Regions from separate parts of the Streptomyces sp. NPDC033221 genome, predicted to be linked through region 3. Evidence: riboswitches for the same ligand, from Rfam matches in the RefSeq annotation. Region 3 holds a riboswitch; each other region holds the start of a gene.
What was found. A riboswitch is a leader RNA that binds a small molecule or an ion and turns the genes downstream of it on or off. The one in region 3 is predicted to bind cobalamin.
Positions count from the first base shown of each region.

Region 1: linked by a shared signal. The riboswitch ahead of ACZ53K_RS03785 (cobalamin biosynthesis protein) and the one ahead of metE (5-methyltetrahydropteroyltriglutamate--homocysteine S-methyltransferase) in region 3 are both predicted to bind cobalamin.
Region 2: linked by a shared signal. The riboswitch ahead of ACZ53K_RS30385 (CoA-acylating methylmalonate-semialdehyde dehydrogenase) and the one ahead of metE (5-methyltetrahydropteroyltriglutamate--homocysteine S-methyltransferase) in region 3 are both predicted to bind cobalamin.
Region 4: linked by a shared signal. The riboswitch ahead of ACZ53K_RS15550 (CbtB domain-containing protein) and the one ahead of metE (5-methyltetrahydropteroyltriglutamate--homocysteine S-methyltransferase) in region 3 are both predicted to bind cobalamin.

Region 1 is NZ_JBVIQN010000002.1:388,024-391,888, reverse strand. It holds gene ACZ53K_RS03795 (inorganic phosphate transporter) at 12-1,352, shown strand; gene ACZ53K_RS03790 (hypothetical protein) at 1,390-1,617, shown strand; cobalamin riboswitch at 1,817-1,963, shown strand; gene ACZ53K_RS03785 (cobalamin biosynthesis protein) at 2,095-3,102, shown strand; gene ACZ53K_RS03780 (cobyric acid synthase) at 3,158-3,865, shown strand, end outside.
Region 2 is NZ_JBVIQN010000028.1:116,644-120,508, forward strand. It holds gene ACZ53K_RS30380 (acyl-CoA dehydrogenase family protein) at 1-792, opposite strand, end outside; gene ACZ53K_RS30385 (CoA-acylating methylmalonate-semialdehyde dehydrogenase) at 798-2,297, opposite strand; cobalamin riboswitch at 2,506-2,679, opposite strand; gene ACZ53K_RS30390 (hypothetical protein) at 2,817-3,341, shown strand; gene ACZ53K_RS30395 (short-chain fatty acyl-CoA regulator family protein) at 3,365-3,865, opposite strand, start outside.
Region 3 is NZ_JBVIQN010000052.1:21,356-25,220, forward strand. It holds gene metE (5-methyltetrahydropteroyltriglutamate--homocysteine S-methyltransferase) at 1-1,664, opposite strand, end outside; cobalamin riboswitch at 1,833-2,061, opposite strand; gene ACZ53K_RS39285 (cupin domain-containing protein) at 2,325-2,747, shown strand; gene ACZ53K_RS39290 (SDR family oxidoreductase) at 2,823-3,572, shown strand; gene ACZ53K_RS39295 (hypothetical protein) at 3,587-3,865, opposite strand, start outside.
Region 4 is NZ_JBVIQN010000010.1:56,412-60,276, reverse strand. It holds gene guaD (guanine deaminase) at 1-430, opposite strand, end outside; gene ACZ53K_RS15560 (CAP domain-containing protein) at 763-1,362, shown strand; gene ACZ53K_RS15555 (CbtA family protein) at 1,527-2,288, opposite strand; gene ACZ53K_RS15550 (CbtB domain-containing protein) at 2,305-2,550, opposite strand; cobalamin riboswitch at 2,588-2,737, opposite strand; gene ACZ53K_RS15545 (histidine phosphatase family protein) at 2,863-3,453, shown strand; gene tsaD (tRNA (adenosine(37)-N6)-threonylcarbamoyltransferase complex transferase subunit TsaD) at 3,601-3,865, shown strand, end outside.

The sequences.
Region 1 (3,865 bases), on a different contig from region 3:
TGCCTGGGTGAATGGAACACATCACGCTTCTCATCGGGATCGTGATCGTCACGGCCTTGGTGTTCGACTTTACGAACGGCTTCCACGACACGGCCAACGCCATGGCCACCACCATTTCCACCGGGGCGCTCAAGCCCAAGATCGCGGTGGCGATGTCGGCGGTCCTCAACCTGGTCGGCGCGTTCCTGTCGGTGGAGGTCGCCAAGACCATCTCCGGCGGGATCATCGACGAGACCGCCGGCATCAGACCAGAAGTGATCTTCGCCGGACTGGTCGGCGCCATCGTCTGGAACCTGGTCACCTGGCTGGCCGGGCTCCCCTCCAGCTCCTCGCACGCCCTCTTCGGCGGCCTGATCGGCGCGACCCTGGTGTCCGTCGGCGCGAGCGGCGTGCACGGCGGCGCCGTGGTCATGAAGGTCCTCATCCCGGCCGTCGCCGCCCCGATCGTGGCCGGTCTGGCCTCGATGGCCGCGACCCGGCTGACCTACCGGCTGGCCCGCAACCGCGCCGAGGAGGACACCGCCAAGGGCTACCGCGCCGGGCAGATCGCCTCGGCCGCGCTGGTCTCCCTGGCCCACGGCACCAACGACGCCCAGAAGACGATGGGCGTGATCACCCTCGCGCTGATCACCGGCGGCGTCGTCGCCCCGCACGCGGACCCGCCGCTGTGGGTCATCGCCTCGGCCGGTGTGGCCATCGCGCTCGGCACGTACCTGGGCGGCTGGCGGATCATCCGCACGATGGGCAAGGGCATCACCGACATCCAGCCGCCGCAGGGCTTCGCCGCCCAGACCGGCGCGGCGGCCACCATCCTGGCCTCCTCCCACCTCGGCTTCGCACTCTCCACCACCCAGGTCTGCTCCGGCGCGGTCATGGGCTCCGGTCTGGGCCGCAAGGGCGGCGTGGTGCGCTGGTCCACGGCGGGCCGGATGGCCGCCGCCTGGGGCCTGACACTGCCGGCCGCCGGTCTGGTCGCGGCGGGCGCCGCGCTCCTGGCCGACCAGGGCGACTGGGGCATCGCGACCGTCGCCGTCCTGGCGCTCGCCGTCTGCGGCGCGATCTGGGTGGCGTCCCGCCGCAAGCCGGTGGACCACACCAACGTCAACGAGGGTCCGGCCGCGGAGCCCGCGGGGGTCGTCACCGCGGCCCTGCAGGCGGTCTCGCCGCCGCCCGCGGGCCCGGTCGTGTCCGTACCCGCGACGGCCGTCGTCACGGTCCCCGCGCCGGTGATGGCCGAAGCGCCGCTCGCCGACCCGGTCGGCGGCACCCCGGTGATCGCCGATCCGGTGGCCGCCCACCCGCACGAGCCGCACGCCCAGCGCCGCGCCAAGGCCGGCTCGGCCGCCGGCTGATCCGGCCGTACGGCTCCCACGAAGGAACGAGAACACCATGAGCATCGACTGGGCGGCTCTCGGCCAGGTCTTCGGCGTCACGCTGTTCGTGACGGTCGGGATCGTGGGCCTGTTCACCCTCGGCATCGTCGGCACGTCCCGCAAACCGCAGACGGAGGGCGCGCCGACCACCGGCGGCACTGTGGCGCGGACCGGGGCGTACGTCTGCTTCGCGCTGTGCGCGGCGGCCGTGGCGTACGGCATCTATCTGATCGTCGCCGCCTGACCCGTCGGGACGGCACCCGGGGCGTCCGGTGGCCGTGGCATCCCCGCCACGGCCGCCGGGCGCCCTTCGCCGCGTCCCGGGCACCGCGCTCCTGTGTCCTTGGACACAGGCGCCGGCGCGGGCCCGCGCCGCAGGTCAAGCGCGAGTTGACGGGCTTCGCGGAGCGTGGTGGACTGCCGGAGCCATTCGGCGACAGATGAGGAAGTCCGGTGAGAATCCGGCGCGGTCCCGCCACTGTCACCGGGGAGCGCCCCTCCACCAAGGGCCACGGTCCGCGTCCCGCGACGCACGATTCCGTACGGACTGGAAGGCCGGGGGAAGCGCCGATCCGGGGAGCCAGGAGACTCTCGTCGCCGTATCCGTCGAACCAGGGCGCGGACCCTGAGTGAGGACCCACCGCCATGCCCGGCCGCAGTTCGAGATCTTCCGGACCTTCCCGCGTACTGCCCCTCCGAGGCACGACGGCGGTCTGATCCGATGCGTGCCGAACACGCCGGCTACGCGTGCGGCGCGGCCCTCGGCTTCCTCGGCGACCTGGCCGTGGGCGATCCCCGGCGCGGTCACCCCGTGGCCGCCTTCGGGCGGGCCGCGGCCGCCGTGGAACGCCGCCTGTGGCGCGACCACCGCGGGCGCGGCGCCCTGCACACCGCGCTGCTCGCGGGCGGTACCGCCGCCGGCGCCGCGCTGCTGGACCGCGCCGTGCGCCGCTCCCCCGCCGCCTTCCCCGCCTCCGTCGCGCTGACCGCCGCCGCCACCTGGGCCGTCCTGGGCGGCACCTCGCTGGGCCGCGAGGCGCGGGCCGTCGGCGGCGCGCTCGCTGCGGGCGACCTCGACGTGGCGCGCGAGCGGCTGCCGCACCTGTGCGGCCGCGATCCGCAGGCCCTGGACGGGCAGCAGATGGCGCGCGCGGTGGTCGAGTCCGTCGCCGAGAACACCTCGGACGCGGTGGTCGGCGCCCTCGTGTGGGGCGCGGTCGCCGGGGTGCCGGGGCTGCTGGCCTTCCGTGCCGTCAACACGCTGGACGCGATGGTGGGGCACAAGTCGCCGCGCTATCGCCGTTTCGGGTGGGCTTCGGCCCGGCTCGACGACGTGGCCGGCTTCCCCGGCTCGCGGCTGACCGCCACGCTGGCGGTGCTGGCCGGGCCGGACCGGCGGGGCGCGCTGCGCGCCTGGCGGCAGGACGGCCCGTCGCACCCGAGCCCGAACGCGGGTCCGGTGGAGGCCGCGTTCGCCGGGGCGCTGGGTGTACGGCTGGGCGGCACGCTGGCGTACGGCGGGCGGGTCGAACACCGGCCGGTGCTCAACGGCGCCGCCGGGCGGCCCGTCGCGGTGCCGGACATCGAGCGGGCCGTGACACTGTCGCGCCGGGTGGGCGCGCTGGCCCTGGCGGCCACGGTCGCGGGCCGGCTGGCCGTCGGGGCGGTACGCCGTTCCGGTGGGGCCGGGGCGGTACGGCGGGCCCGTACGGCCGGGAGGGTCAAGTGAGCAGCAACGTGCGGACGGCGAGGAGTGCCACGTGAACGGACCGGGTCGAGCACCGCTGGGCGGCGGGCTGCTGGTGGCGGGCACCACGTCCGACGCGGGCAAGAGTGTGGTGACGGCGGGCATCTGCCGCTGGCTGGCCCGTAAGGGCGTCAAGGTAGCGCCCTTCAAGGCTCAGAACATGTCGCTGAACTCGTTCGTGACGCGCGAGGGCGCGGAGATCGGACGGGCGCAGGCCATGCAGGCCGCGGCGGCGCGCGTCGAGCCGAGCGCGCTGATGAATCCGGTGCTGCTGAAGCCGGGCAGTGACCGCAGCAGCCAGGTCGTGCTGATGGGCAAGCCGGTGGGCGAGCTGAGCGCGCGCGGCTACCACGCGGGCCGCCAGGAGCAGTTGCTCGGTACGGTCACGGACTGCCTCCAAGAGCTGCGGCGGACGCACGACGCGGTGATCTGCGAGGGCGCGGGCAGCCCCGCGGAGATCAACCTGCGGCGTACCGACATCGTGAACATGGGCATCGCGCGGGCCGCGCGGATACCGGCCCTGGTGGTCGGCGACATCGACCGGGGCGGGGTGTTCGCCTCCTTCTTCGGCACCACGGCGCTGCTGTCCCCGGAGGACCAGGCGCTGGTCGCGGGCTATCTCGTCAACAAGTTCCGGGGCGATGTGACGCTGCTGGAGCCGGGCCTGGAGATGCTGAAGGAGCTGACCGGGCGGCCCACGCTCGGGGTGCTGCCGTTCACGCACGGCCTGGGCATCGACGAGGAG
Region 2 (3,865 bases), on a different contig from region 3:
CTGCCCGCCGCCGAGGGAGCAGGCGGCGATGCCGAGGCGGCCGCCGTTGAGGCCGCTCATCGCGATGCGGAAGCCGTCGCCCTCCGCGCCGAGCCGCCGGTCCGCGGGGATGCGGACCTCGTCGAGGATCACCTGCCGGGTCGGCTGCGCGTTCCAGCCCATCTTCTTCTCGTTGGCACCGAACGACAGCCCCGGATCGTCCCGCTCGACGACGAACGCCGAGATGCCGCCGGGCCCCTCCTCGCCGGTACGGGCCATCACCACGTACACCTGAGAGGCCCCGGCACCGGAGATGAACTGCTTCACGCCGGTCAGCACGTACGCGTCGCCGTCGCGCACCGCACGCGTGCGCAGCGCCGCCGCGTCCGATCCGGCACCCGGCTCGGTCAGGCAGTAGCTGCCCAGGTCGGCCATCGAGCACAGGCCCGGCAGCCAGCGGGTGCGCTGTGCGTCGTCGCCGTACCGGTCGATCATCCAGGCGACCATGTTGTGGATGGAGAGATAGCCCGCGATGGACGGGCAGGCGGTGGCCAGCACTTCGAAGACCAGCACGCCGTCCGCGCGGCTGAGCGCGGAGCCGCCGTGCTCCTCCCGTACGTAGATCCCGCCGAGCCCGAGCCCGGCGGCCTTGCGCAGCACGTCCACGGGGAAGTGCTTGTTTTGGTCCCAGGCCACGGCGTGCGGCGCGATGTGCTCCTGTGCGAAGTCCAGTGTCGTCTCGACGATGGCGAGCTGGTCCGCGGTGAGTGAGGTCAGCGAGGCAGCCGTGGTGGCGGTGGTCATGACGCTCATCGCGATCAGCCCATCGTCGGGATGGTGAAGCTCGCGCCCTCCTTGACCCCGGAGGGCCAGCGCGAGGTGACGGTCTTGGTACGGGTGTAGAAGCGGATCGCGTCCGGGCCGTGCTGGTTCAGGTCGCCGAAGCCGGACCGCTTCCAGCCGCCGAAGGTGTGGTACGCCACGGGCACCGGGATCGGCACGTTCACACCGATCATGCCGGTGTTCACCCGGCGGCTGAAGTCCCGCGCGGTGTCCCCGTCCCGGGTGAAGATGGCCACGCCGTTGCCGTACGGGTGCTCCGTGGGCAGCCGCAGCGCCTCCTCGTAGTCCGCCGCCCGTACCACCGACAGCACCGGGCCGAAGATCTCCTCCTGGTAGATCCGCATGTCCGGGGTGACCCGGTCGAAGAGCGACGCGCCCGCGAAGAAGCCGTTCTCGTGGCCGGGCAGCGTGAAGTCCCGCCCGTCGACGACCAGGTCGGCGCCTTCGGTGACGCCGAGGTCCACGTAGGCGCGGACCCGGCCCAGCGCGTCGCGGCTCACCAGCGGCCCGAAGTCGGCGTGCGGGTCGTCGGAGCGCCCGATGCGCAGCGTGCCGACCCGCTCCTTGAGCCGCGCCACCAGCGCGTCGGCGGTCTCCTCGCCCACCGGTACGGCGACCGAGATCGCCATGCAGCGCTCGCCCGCCGACCCGTACCCGGCGCCGAGCAGCGCGTCCACCACCTGGTCGAGGTCGGCGTCCGGCATCACGATCAGGTGGTTCTTGGCGCCGCCGAAGCACTGGGCGCGCTTGCCGTGCGCCGCGGCGGTCGCGTAGATGTGCGCGGCGACGGGCGTCGAGCCGACGAAGCCGAGCGCCTCGACGCGCGGGTCCTCCAGCAGCGTGTCCACCGACTCCTTGCCGCCGTGCACGACGTTGAGGATGCCCGGCGGCAGCCCCGCCTCCAGGAACAGTTCGGCCAGCCGCAGCGGCACCGAAGGAGCCCGCTCGGACGGCTTGAGGATGAACGCGTTCCCGCAGGCGATGGCCGGTGCGGCCTTCCACAGCGGGATCATCGCCGGGAAGTTGAACGGGGTGATCCCGGCCACCACCCCGATCGGACGGCGCAGCGAGTGCACGTCGATGCCGGTCCCGGCGTTGTCGGTGAACTCGCCCTTGAGCAGGTGCGGGATGCCGGCCGCGAACTCCACGACCTCCAGGCCGCGCTGGAGGTCGCCGTGCGCGTCCGGGACCGTCTTGCCGTGCTCGCTCGACAGCAGGCGGGCCAGCGCGTCCCGCTCACCCTCGACCAGGCGCAGGAAGGTGAGCAGCACGCGGGCGCGCCGCTGCGGGTTCCACTCGCCCCACTCCGGCTGGGCCGCCGCGGTGTCGGCGATCGCGGCCGTCGTCCCGGCCCGGTCCGCGAGCGGGACCCGGGCCTGCACGGTGCCGGTGTTGGGGTCGTACACATCGCCGTAGGCACCCGAGGTTCCCGGTACGTGCTCGCCGCCGATGAAGTGGGTCAGTTCTCGGACCATGAAAGGCCTGCTCTCGTCAGGTGAGATCCGGGGATGGCACGGCCGGGCACCCGGGCGGCGCGGATGGCGCGCGGACCGAGGGGCGGGGCCGTGGGACGCGAAAGGCGTGGAACCGTCAGCGCGCGGGCGGTGCCGCGGGCCGGGCCGGATCACCTGGGCTGTGGGTACGCACCGGTGCCATGCGTGTCTGCTCCATCCTCGTGGACAACACGGAACAACACCCACGGCCGGTATCCTGGCTCCCGGATCACCGCGCGCCGCCCGCCTTCCCGACCTCGCGCTCGTCAGTGGCGTGTTGCTCGGCGTCGCACTCCCCGGTCACAGTGGCGGGACCGCGCCGGTTTCGCACCGGCTTCCCTGCACCGCGGGCCTTCCTCACGAACATATAGTTGGACGTCCTAGTAAGTCCAGGGGGGTCAGGGGTGTAAGGGGGCGGAGTTCGGGGCCGTGCCTGGCGGCCGGGCCCGGAAATCCGGCGCGTAGGGTGGCGTCCGGGATCGCCGGGAGGGATGTACGGACATGAGCTTCACTCGGACGCTGCGTGCGGTGGGCGGCGCGGCGCTGGCGGGAGCGCTGCTCCTCGGTGCCGCGCCGGTCGCCGGGGCGGACCAGGCACGGGATGCCCGAGCGGCAATGACCCGGAACGTCGCCGCCGGCCCGGAGTACGCCCCCCTTGAGACGCCGCCCGAGGGCCAGGGGAAGGAGCAGCCGACCCCGAGCGCCGAGACCCGGGCCCGCTGGCAGCGGGAGGAAGACAACAGCAACTACCGCGCGGCCCTCGGCATCGTGGCCTTCTCGCTCATCGTCCTGCTGGTCGTCGGCGGGATCGTGGCGATCCTGCTGGTGCGGAAGCGGAAGAAGCGCAACGGTCCGCCGCCTGGCGGCTGCCCCGGCGCACCCGTCCCCTATCAGCAGCCCGGCCCTTACGCGCAGTTCGGTGCGCCGGGTGGTTACCCGCCGCAGCCGGGCCCGTATCAGCAGCCCGGTCCACACCAGCAGCCCGGTACGCCGAGCGGCTACCCGCAGGTTCCCCCGCAGCAGTAGCGGAGGGGCGGGAGGGCGTACGGCTACGGCGTCTCCCGCACCGGATACGGCACGAACGTGCTGCTGTTCTCGTCGATCGCCAGCGGCCGGCCGAGCGGCGGTACGGCGCGCTGCGGGCACTCCAGCCGTTCGCAGACCCGGCAGCCCATGCCGATGGGGGTGGCGGCCGCGGCGTTGTCCAGGTCGAGGCCGTCGGAATAGACCAGCCGGGACGCATGCCTGATCTCGCAGCCCAGGCCGATCGCGAAGGTCTTGCCGGGGTCGCCCCAGCCGCCGCGGTGCCGAGTGACCGTGCGGGCCGTCCACAGGTAGCGGCGGCCGTCCGGCATCGCCGCGATCTGCACATGGATGCGGCTGGGGGCGGTGAACGCCTCGTAGACGTTCCACAGCGGGCAGGTGCCGCCGGCCCGGGAGAAGTGGAAGCCGGTGGCGGACTGCCGCTTGGACATGTTGCCGGCCCGGTCGACGCGTACGAACGAGAACGGCACCCCGCGCCGGCGCGGGCGTTGCAGGGTGCTCAGCCG
Region 3 (3,865 bases):
GCGTACCGCGTCCACCGCACGGTCATCGGCTCGGGCCGCGAGATGTCACCCGCTAGGACCGGCGGCCGGACATAGCGCGTGCCGTACGACTGGACCCAGCCGTGCTGCGTGGCGAGATATCCCGTCAGCTGCTCGGCGAAGTACTGCACCATGTCGTTGCGTTCGGGCTCGCCGTGCACGAGGACGTCGATGCCCGCTCGTTCCTGGAAGGAGATCACCTCGCGGATCTCGTCGCTGATGCGCTCCTCGTACCCGGCCGTGTCGATGCGGCCCGCCCGCAGGTCGGCCCGGGCGGTGCGCAGTTCGGCGGTCTGCGGGAAGGAGCCGATGGTGGTGGTCGGCAGCAGGGGCAGGCCCAGGTGGGCCCGCTGGGCGGTGGTCCGCTCGGCGTACGGTGCCGAACGGCGGCCGTCGGCGTCGGTGACGGCGGCGGTACGGGCCCGTACGGCGGGATCGTGGGTGATCGCGGAACCGGACCGGGACGCCAGGTTCGCGCGGTTGGCGGCCAGTTCCGCGGCGATCGCGTGGGTGCCCTGCGCGAGACCGCGGGCGAGCGTGGCGATCTCGGTGCTCTTCTGCCGGGCGAACGCGAGCCAGCGCAGCACCTGCGGGTCGATGTCGCGCTCGGCGGTGACGTCGAGCGGGACGTGCAGCAGGGAGCAGGAGGCGGCCACGTCGACCCGGTCGGCCAGGCCCAGCAGCGTACCGAGCGTGGCCAGCGACTTCTCGTAATCGTTGATCCAGATGTTGCGGCCGTTGACGACACCGGCGACCAGCCGCTTGCCGGGCAGACCGCCGACGGCGGCGAGCGCGTCCAGATTGGCCGCGGCGGCCTCGGTGAAGTCCAGCGCCAGCCCGTCGACCGGGGCCTTGGCGAGCACCGGCAGCGCCTCGCCGAGCTGGTCGAAGTACGAGGCGACCAGCAGCTTCGGGCGGTCGGTGAGGGCGCCGAGGTCACGGTAGGCGCGTTCCGCCGCGTTGAGTTCGGCCGGGGTGCGGTCCTGCACCAGGGCGGGCTCGTCGAACTGCACCCACGCGGCACCGGCCGCGCGGAGGTCGGCCAGGACTTCCGAGTAGACGGGCAGGAGCCGGTCGAGCAGCGTCAGCGGGTCGAAGTCGGCGGCGACGCCGGGAGCGGGCTTGGACAGCAGCAGGTAGGTGACCGGGCCGACCAGGACCGGGCGCGGCGTGTGGCCGAGCGCGAGCGCCTCCCGTACCTCGCCGACCTGCTTGGCGGAGTCGGTGGTGAAGACGGTGTCGGGGCCCAGCTCGGGCACCAGGTAGTGGTAGTTGGTGTCGAACCACTTGGTCATCTCCAGCGGCGCCACGTCCTGCGTGCCGCGCGCCATCGCGAAGTACCCGTCCAGGGCGTCGGCCGCGTCGGCGGCGCGGTGCCGTTCCGGGACGGCACCGACCATGACGCTGGTGTCCAGCACGTGGTCGTAGTACGAGAAGTCACCGGTCGGTACCTCGTGGAGGCCGGCGTCGGCCAGCTGCTGCCAGTTCGACCGGCGCAGGTCCCGCGCGGTCTCCTGGAGGGCGTCCGCGGTGACGCGGCCCTTCCAGTACCCCTCGACGGCCTTCTTCAGTTCCCGGTGCCGTCCCTGGCGGGGGTAGCCGTACACGGTGGCCCGTGCTGCCGCGGCTGCGGGCTTCGCTGTCACGGAACTCTCCTTCGCGAGCGTGATCTTCTCCGAGCCCCGGTGACGGGACGAGAACGCGAAGGAATGACGCGCCGGGCGAGCCGTGGAGCGTCCGATGACACCCATGCCCGCCTGCCATGACACGCCGACCCGCCCTCGAAGGTCACCGGAGGTGTCCGCGCACGTATGGACGCGCGCGGGCAACGGGCAGGTCTTCGGACTCGCGGGCGCGCCTGCCGGATCATCGTCCGGCGGGCACCTACTGGCCGTCGCTTCCCGGATCCGCGGCCCGGATCCAGTGCGTATGACGGCGGTCGTTCCCGCTCACCGCTGCGGGGCAGTCCCGGATTCCCACCGGGTTCCCTCTTGCGACGCGTCTGCCTGGCGGGCAGGGCGAACCAGCTGCACCGGACAGCGTAGATCGCGCGCACCCCGTACGGACACCCCTGTTCACATGGTGGTACGGGAGATGAGACGCGCGGGGCACGGGCCGCCCCCCCCCCGGACGCTCCCGTACCGCGTCCCGGATGTGTCCGGATCGGCGCTCACCGCGCATGCCGGGGCTCTGAACAATGGAACCCTTCCCGGCCGTACCGTGCACCGCCCGGACCGTCCACCGGAGTCCGCCGCCTTACACGGGGCCGGCACCGCGCCACCGGCACCGCAGGAGGAGGACCCGCCATGCCCGGCACCCACGAGCACCCGCACTCGGAGGCATGGAAGACCGCGCTCACCGTGCTGCAGGAGGTCGCCCCGCCCGCCATCCCGGAGGGCGCGCACGTGTCGACCGTCGAGATCGAATATCCGCCCGGCGACCGGGGCGCCCCGCCGCACCGCCACCCCGGGCCGGCCTTCGGCTATGTGCTGGAGGGCGAGATGCGCTTCGAGCTGGAAGGCGAGCCGGAGCGCATCGTCCGTGCCGGGGAAGCGTTCTGGGAGCCCGGCGGCGACGTCATCCACTACCAGGACGGCAACGCCCGCAGCGACACGCGCCTGCGCTTCGTCGTCACCATGCTCTGCGTGCCGGGACAGCCCATGCTCGTCCTGGTCGACGATGACGAACTGAAGCGGCGCGCCCACCTGCGCGCGTCCCGGCAGCCCTGACGCGTTCCCGCCGTCCAGGCCTCTTCGAACATCTTCAGTTGCCTTCAGTCGCCTCCAGCGCAAGGAGTACGCGAAGTGAAGATCGTGGTCATCGGAGGCACCGGCCTCATCGGCAGCAAAGTGGTCGCCAAGCTGAACGAGCGCGGACACGAGGCGGTGCCCGCGGCACCCGGCACGGGTGTCAACACCCTGACCGGCGAGGGCCTCGGCTACGCGCTGGCCGGGGCCCAGGTGGTCGTGGACGTCGCCAACTCGCCCTCCTTCGAGGAGTCGGCGGTGCGGGAGTTCTTCACCACCTCCACCCGCAACCTGCTGGCCGCCGAAGCTGCGGCGGGCGTGACGCACCACCTGGCGCTGTCGATCGTCGGCATCGAAGGCCTGCCCGACAACGGCTATTTCCGGGCGAAGGTGGCTCAGGAACGCCTGATCAAGCAGGGGCCGATTCCCTATTCGATCGTCCGGGCGACGCAGTTCTTCGAATTCGTCCGGGGCATCGCCGACACCGCCACCGACGGCGACACCGTGCGCGTACCGCAGGTGCTTTTCCAGCCGATGGCGGCCGAAGACGTCGCCGAGGCGGTGACCAGGGCCGCGGTGGACGCCCCGCTGAAAGGCGTCACCGAGGTGGCCGGGCCCGAAGTGACCCGCTTCGACGAACTCATCGCCCGGGCACTGCGCGCGTGGAACGATCCGCGCACGGTCGTCGCCGACCCGCACGCCCTGTACTTCGGCTCCGAACTCACCGAACGCAGCCTCGTCCCCGACGAAGGCAGCGCCCGGCTGGCCACCACCCGCTTCGACGACTGGCTGCGGACTTCCTCCTGAATACGGCCGCGGGGCTATTCAGTCAACGTCACGACATTGTGGTCGGGCCCTCCTGATATCCGCACGCTCTTCGACCAGCTCCCGCCTTTGCCGTTGGTCGGCGCGTTGGCGTCGAGCTGCACGGCCCGCACCGCTTCTCCGCCCTTGCTGAACACCCACAGCGAAGGGCCCGTGTACGACGTGGCGGCGGCCTCCCATTCGACGGGGTCGCCCACGGCATCGGAGATCTCGCCGTCATCGGTGCCGTAGTCGAACACCCGGACCTGATCCCATGAGAAACCGGTCAGCTCCGC
Region 4 (3,865 bases), on a different contig from region 3:
AGAAGGAGGCGGCGACGCGCCGGGCGTACGCGTCGTCGGCGAAGCGCTCCTCGGATACGTAGGTGTGCTCCAGCCAGTCGGGCAGTTGGGCACCGAAGCCGGCGATGGCGTCCTTCTGGACGTAGTGCGTATGGGCGTCGACGAAGCCCGCGGTGATGAGGTGGCCCGGGTAGTGGACGGGTTCGGTGCCGGCCGGCAGCCGGTCGCGGGTGTCGGCGTACGGGCCCGCGGCGATGATGCGGCCGCCCTCGCAGATCAGCAGTCCGTCGGGGTCGTGGACGAGGGCTTCGGTGTTGCCGGTGCGGAAGGGGTCGGCGCGGAAGTGGACGAGGGGGCCGCGTACGGCCGAGACCGAGGCGGGGGTGGAAGGGGCTGGAGTGGAAGGGGTGGGGGCGGGGGTTGGGGTGGGGGTGGGCGTGCTGGTGGTCATGTGCGGGCGGGTACCCGTTCCGGGCGGGGATGCATCTGGCGTACGTCAGCGGGGCGGCCGTCCCGTACAGCCGAACGGGTCGGGTATCGGCCGTGGGCGACAGAGACGGGGGCGGGGACGGCAAGACTGTCACCGGGCCGGCTGCCGGGGACGGCGCCGGCCGGGTGACGACCGGTCGCCACAACCGTCGACTGTCGAGGAACAGGGGCCGAATGGGCGGGAGTACGGGCAGGAGTGCGGACGGGAGCGCAGGTAGGGATGTGGGTAGGGGTGCAGGCAGGGCTGTAGGCAGGGGGGCTGGCCGGCGGGCGGGGTGGTACGCGGTACGGGCGGTGGTGGCGGTGCTGGTCCTGGCGGGGCTCACGGTGGGCGGTGCCGCCGTCGCGACGCCTCCGGGCGAGCGCCCCGGGCTGCCGGACGCCGCGTACTCCGCGCTCTCGGCACATAGGGCACTACCGGCGCACCCGGCCCTGACGTCACCCGCTGCCCCGGCCGCACGCACGCTCCGGGCGCCGGGCTTCGCCCACCTTCCCCGTAACGTCGAAGCGACCAGGGCGGCCGTCATCCGGCTGGTCAACCGTGAGCGGCGGAAGGCCGGCTGCCGTCCCGTACGGGCGCACCGTACGGTCACCGAGGCCGCGCAGCGGCACAGCGACCACATGGCCCGCGAGGGCTCACTCTCGCACCGGGAGCGCGGCGGCTCGGGGCCCGGCAGCCGGCTCTCGGCCGTCGGTTACGACTGGCGCCGCGCGGGCGAGGACATCGCGCGCGGCCAGCGTGGGGCCACGGAGGTCGTCCGGGCGTGGATGCGCAGCCCGGAGCACCGGGTGGTGCTGGCCGACTGCGCGTTCCGGCACGCGGGGGTGGGCATCAACAACGGCACCGACGACCGCGGCCCTTGGTGGACGCTGCTGCTGGCCCGGCCCGCCTGAGCGGCACGACCAGCCGACCGGACTGCGATACGTACGGCTCCGGGTACGGGTGACGAGGTACGGGTGACGAGGTACGGGGGGCGAGGCACGGGCTCCGGGGAACGCGATGCGCAATGCGCGACACGGAGATTCCCCGCACCCCAGAGCCCCGCCAGCCCCCCACCTCACCCCGCCGACGAAACAGCACCCCCGCCCGCCGCACGCGAAGCGGCCCCCGCCCGTACCCCCGCAGCCCGCTCCGCCAGTTCGCCGAAGAGCAGCCCGAAGGCGGTCCACATGGCGAGCTGGATGCCGAGGGCGGAGAGCCGGAACTTCCACAGCAGCAGGGCGGGGAAGTCCGCCGGGAGTTCGTTGACGGCCGGCAGGAACGCGTAGGCGAGACCGACGGCCACGGCGAAGGCGGTCAGGGCGGCGACCGTCGCGTACCAGTTGCCCAGGCGGGGCGCGAGCCGCTTGCCGAGGATGACCGCGGCGACGGTCAGTAGCACGCTGAGGGCGATCATCAGGAAGTACAGCGTGGTGCGTTTGCCGATGGAGTCGGGGTCGCCGACGGACGGCGGGTTGGCCGGGTACTTCAGGAACGGTACGAGGTAGACGGCGGCGAACACGGCGCCGGCGAGCAGCAGGGCGGTGGCGCGCGGGCCGAAGCGGCCGGCGCGCCCGAGCACGAAGCAGTAGGCCAGGGCGGCGATCCCGCCCAGCGCGACGCCGTACACCAGGACGCCGGTGGCCAGGCCGGCGGTGGACTGCACCGTGCGGCTGACGACCTCGGCCTCGTGTTCGTGGGCGTGCGCGTCCTCGAACGCGATGGCGGCGTCGACCTGCGGTTCGCCCAGGAGGTAGGCGACGAGCAGGGCGAGCAGGCCGGCGGCGAGGCCGGCCAGCATGCCGCGCACCAGGAGGGATCTGACGGTGGCGGAGTTCATGTGCGGATTCCCCCGGTCAGTGGCAGGGGAAGCCGAGCAGGTGGCGTCCGTCGTGGACCCACTCGTGCACGTCGGTGCCGGAGAGGAGGGAGGTGGCGCCCTGTTCGGCACCGACGAAGTAGAGCAGGACGAGCATGAGGATGCCGCCGAAGACCGCCCACGGCAGGACCGTCCTGATCGGCAGCGTGACGGGTGCGGCGGACGGGATGGCCGGGGCTGATGCGGCGGGGCCGGTGGTCGGCGGTACGGCGGACTGGGCCATGGCGGAACCTCCTGGGGGAACTCGCGTCCCGGTCGGTGGGAGTCGTAACGACAGGACGGGTCTGGCTCACCCGTCGGTCCCGTACTCCGTACGGGCCCGGTCCGGGCTCACAGTGGCGCGACCGCGCCGGGATTCCACCGGCTTCCGTCATGTCATCGTCAATATCATCGGGAACGTACCGCGTGGCGGCGGCGGGGAAAAGGCCCCGCGGGCGGGCGAGCGGATGCACGGCGGCGGTCGCGCGCCCCTCTGTTGCCCTTGTGCGCCATCAGGTTTTCCGCGACGGAAGAGGTGCCCATGACAACTCGGGTGATGTTGCTCTCACCCTCCTTCGACGACGCCCTGCGCACGGTGCGCTTCCCGGCCGACGAACCGCTGACGCCGGACGGGCTGCGCCGGGCCCGCGCCGTACGCGCCGCGGCCGCCGCCCTGCCCGCCGACCGAGCCCTGACCTCCCCTTCCGCGCGCTGCAGGGAGACGGCCGAGGCGCTCGGCCTGCGGGCGGTCCCGGACGCGGGCGCGGCGGGCTGCGCGATGGGCCGCTGGCGGGGCCTGGCCCTGGAGGACGTGCTGGCCGCCGAGCCCGCGGCAGTCGGGGCCTGGCTGTCCGACGCGGACAGCGCGCCGCACGGCGGCGAGACGCTGGCGCAGCTGCTGGGCCGGGTGGCGGACTGGCTGGCGGGCCTCGCGGCTGAGGGCGGCCGGGTCGTGGCCGTAGTGGAGCCGGACGTCGTACGTGCGTCCGTGGTGTGTGCGCTGGGGGCCCCGCCCTCGTCCTTCTGGCGGGTGGACGTACCGCCGCTGGCCGTGACGGTGCTGAGCGGGCGGGACAGGCGGTGGAACGTCCGGATGGCGGCGGAACTCGGGCAGGGGGCGGCGCCCCAGGCGCCCCAGGCGCCCTAAGGGAGCGCGCGCACCGCCGTATCCTGGACGGAAACGGTTATTGCACACGACTCGCAATAACGAATCCGGCGGGAACGAATCCGGCGGGAACCGGGTACCAGGAATCAGGAACGAAGGAGCGGTGCGGTGTCATCTCCAGGCTCTCCAGTGGTGCTGGGGATCGAGTCCTCCTGCGACGAGACCGGGGCAGGCCTCGTCCGGGACGGGCGGCTGCTCGGGCACGCGGTGGCGTCCAGCATGGACGAGCACGCGCGCTACGGCGGCGTCGTACCGGAGATCGCGGCCCGCGCGCACGTGCACTCCCTCACGCCCGTCGTCCGCCGCGCCCTCGACGAGGCGAACCTGACCAAGGCCGACATCGGCGCGGTGGCCGTGACCACCGGCCCCGGCCTGTCGGGCGCCCTCCAGGTCG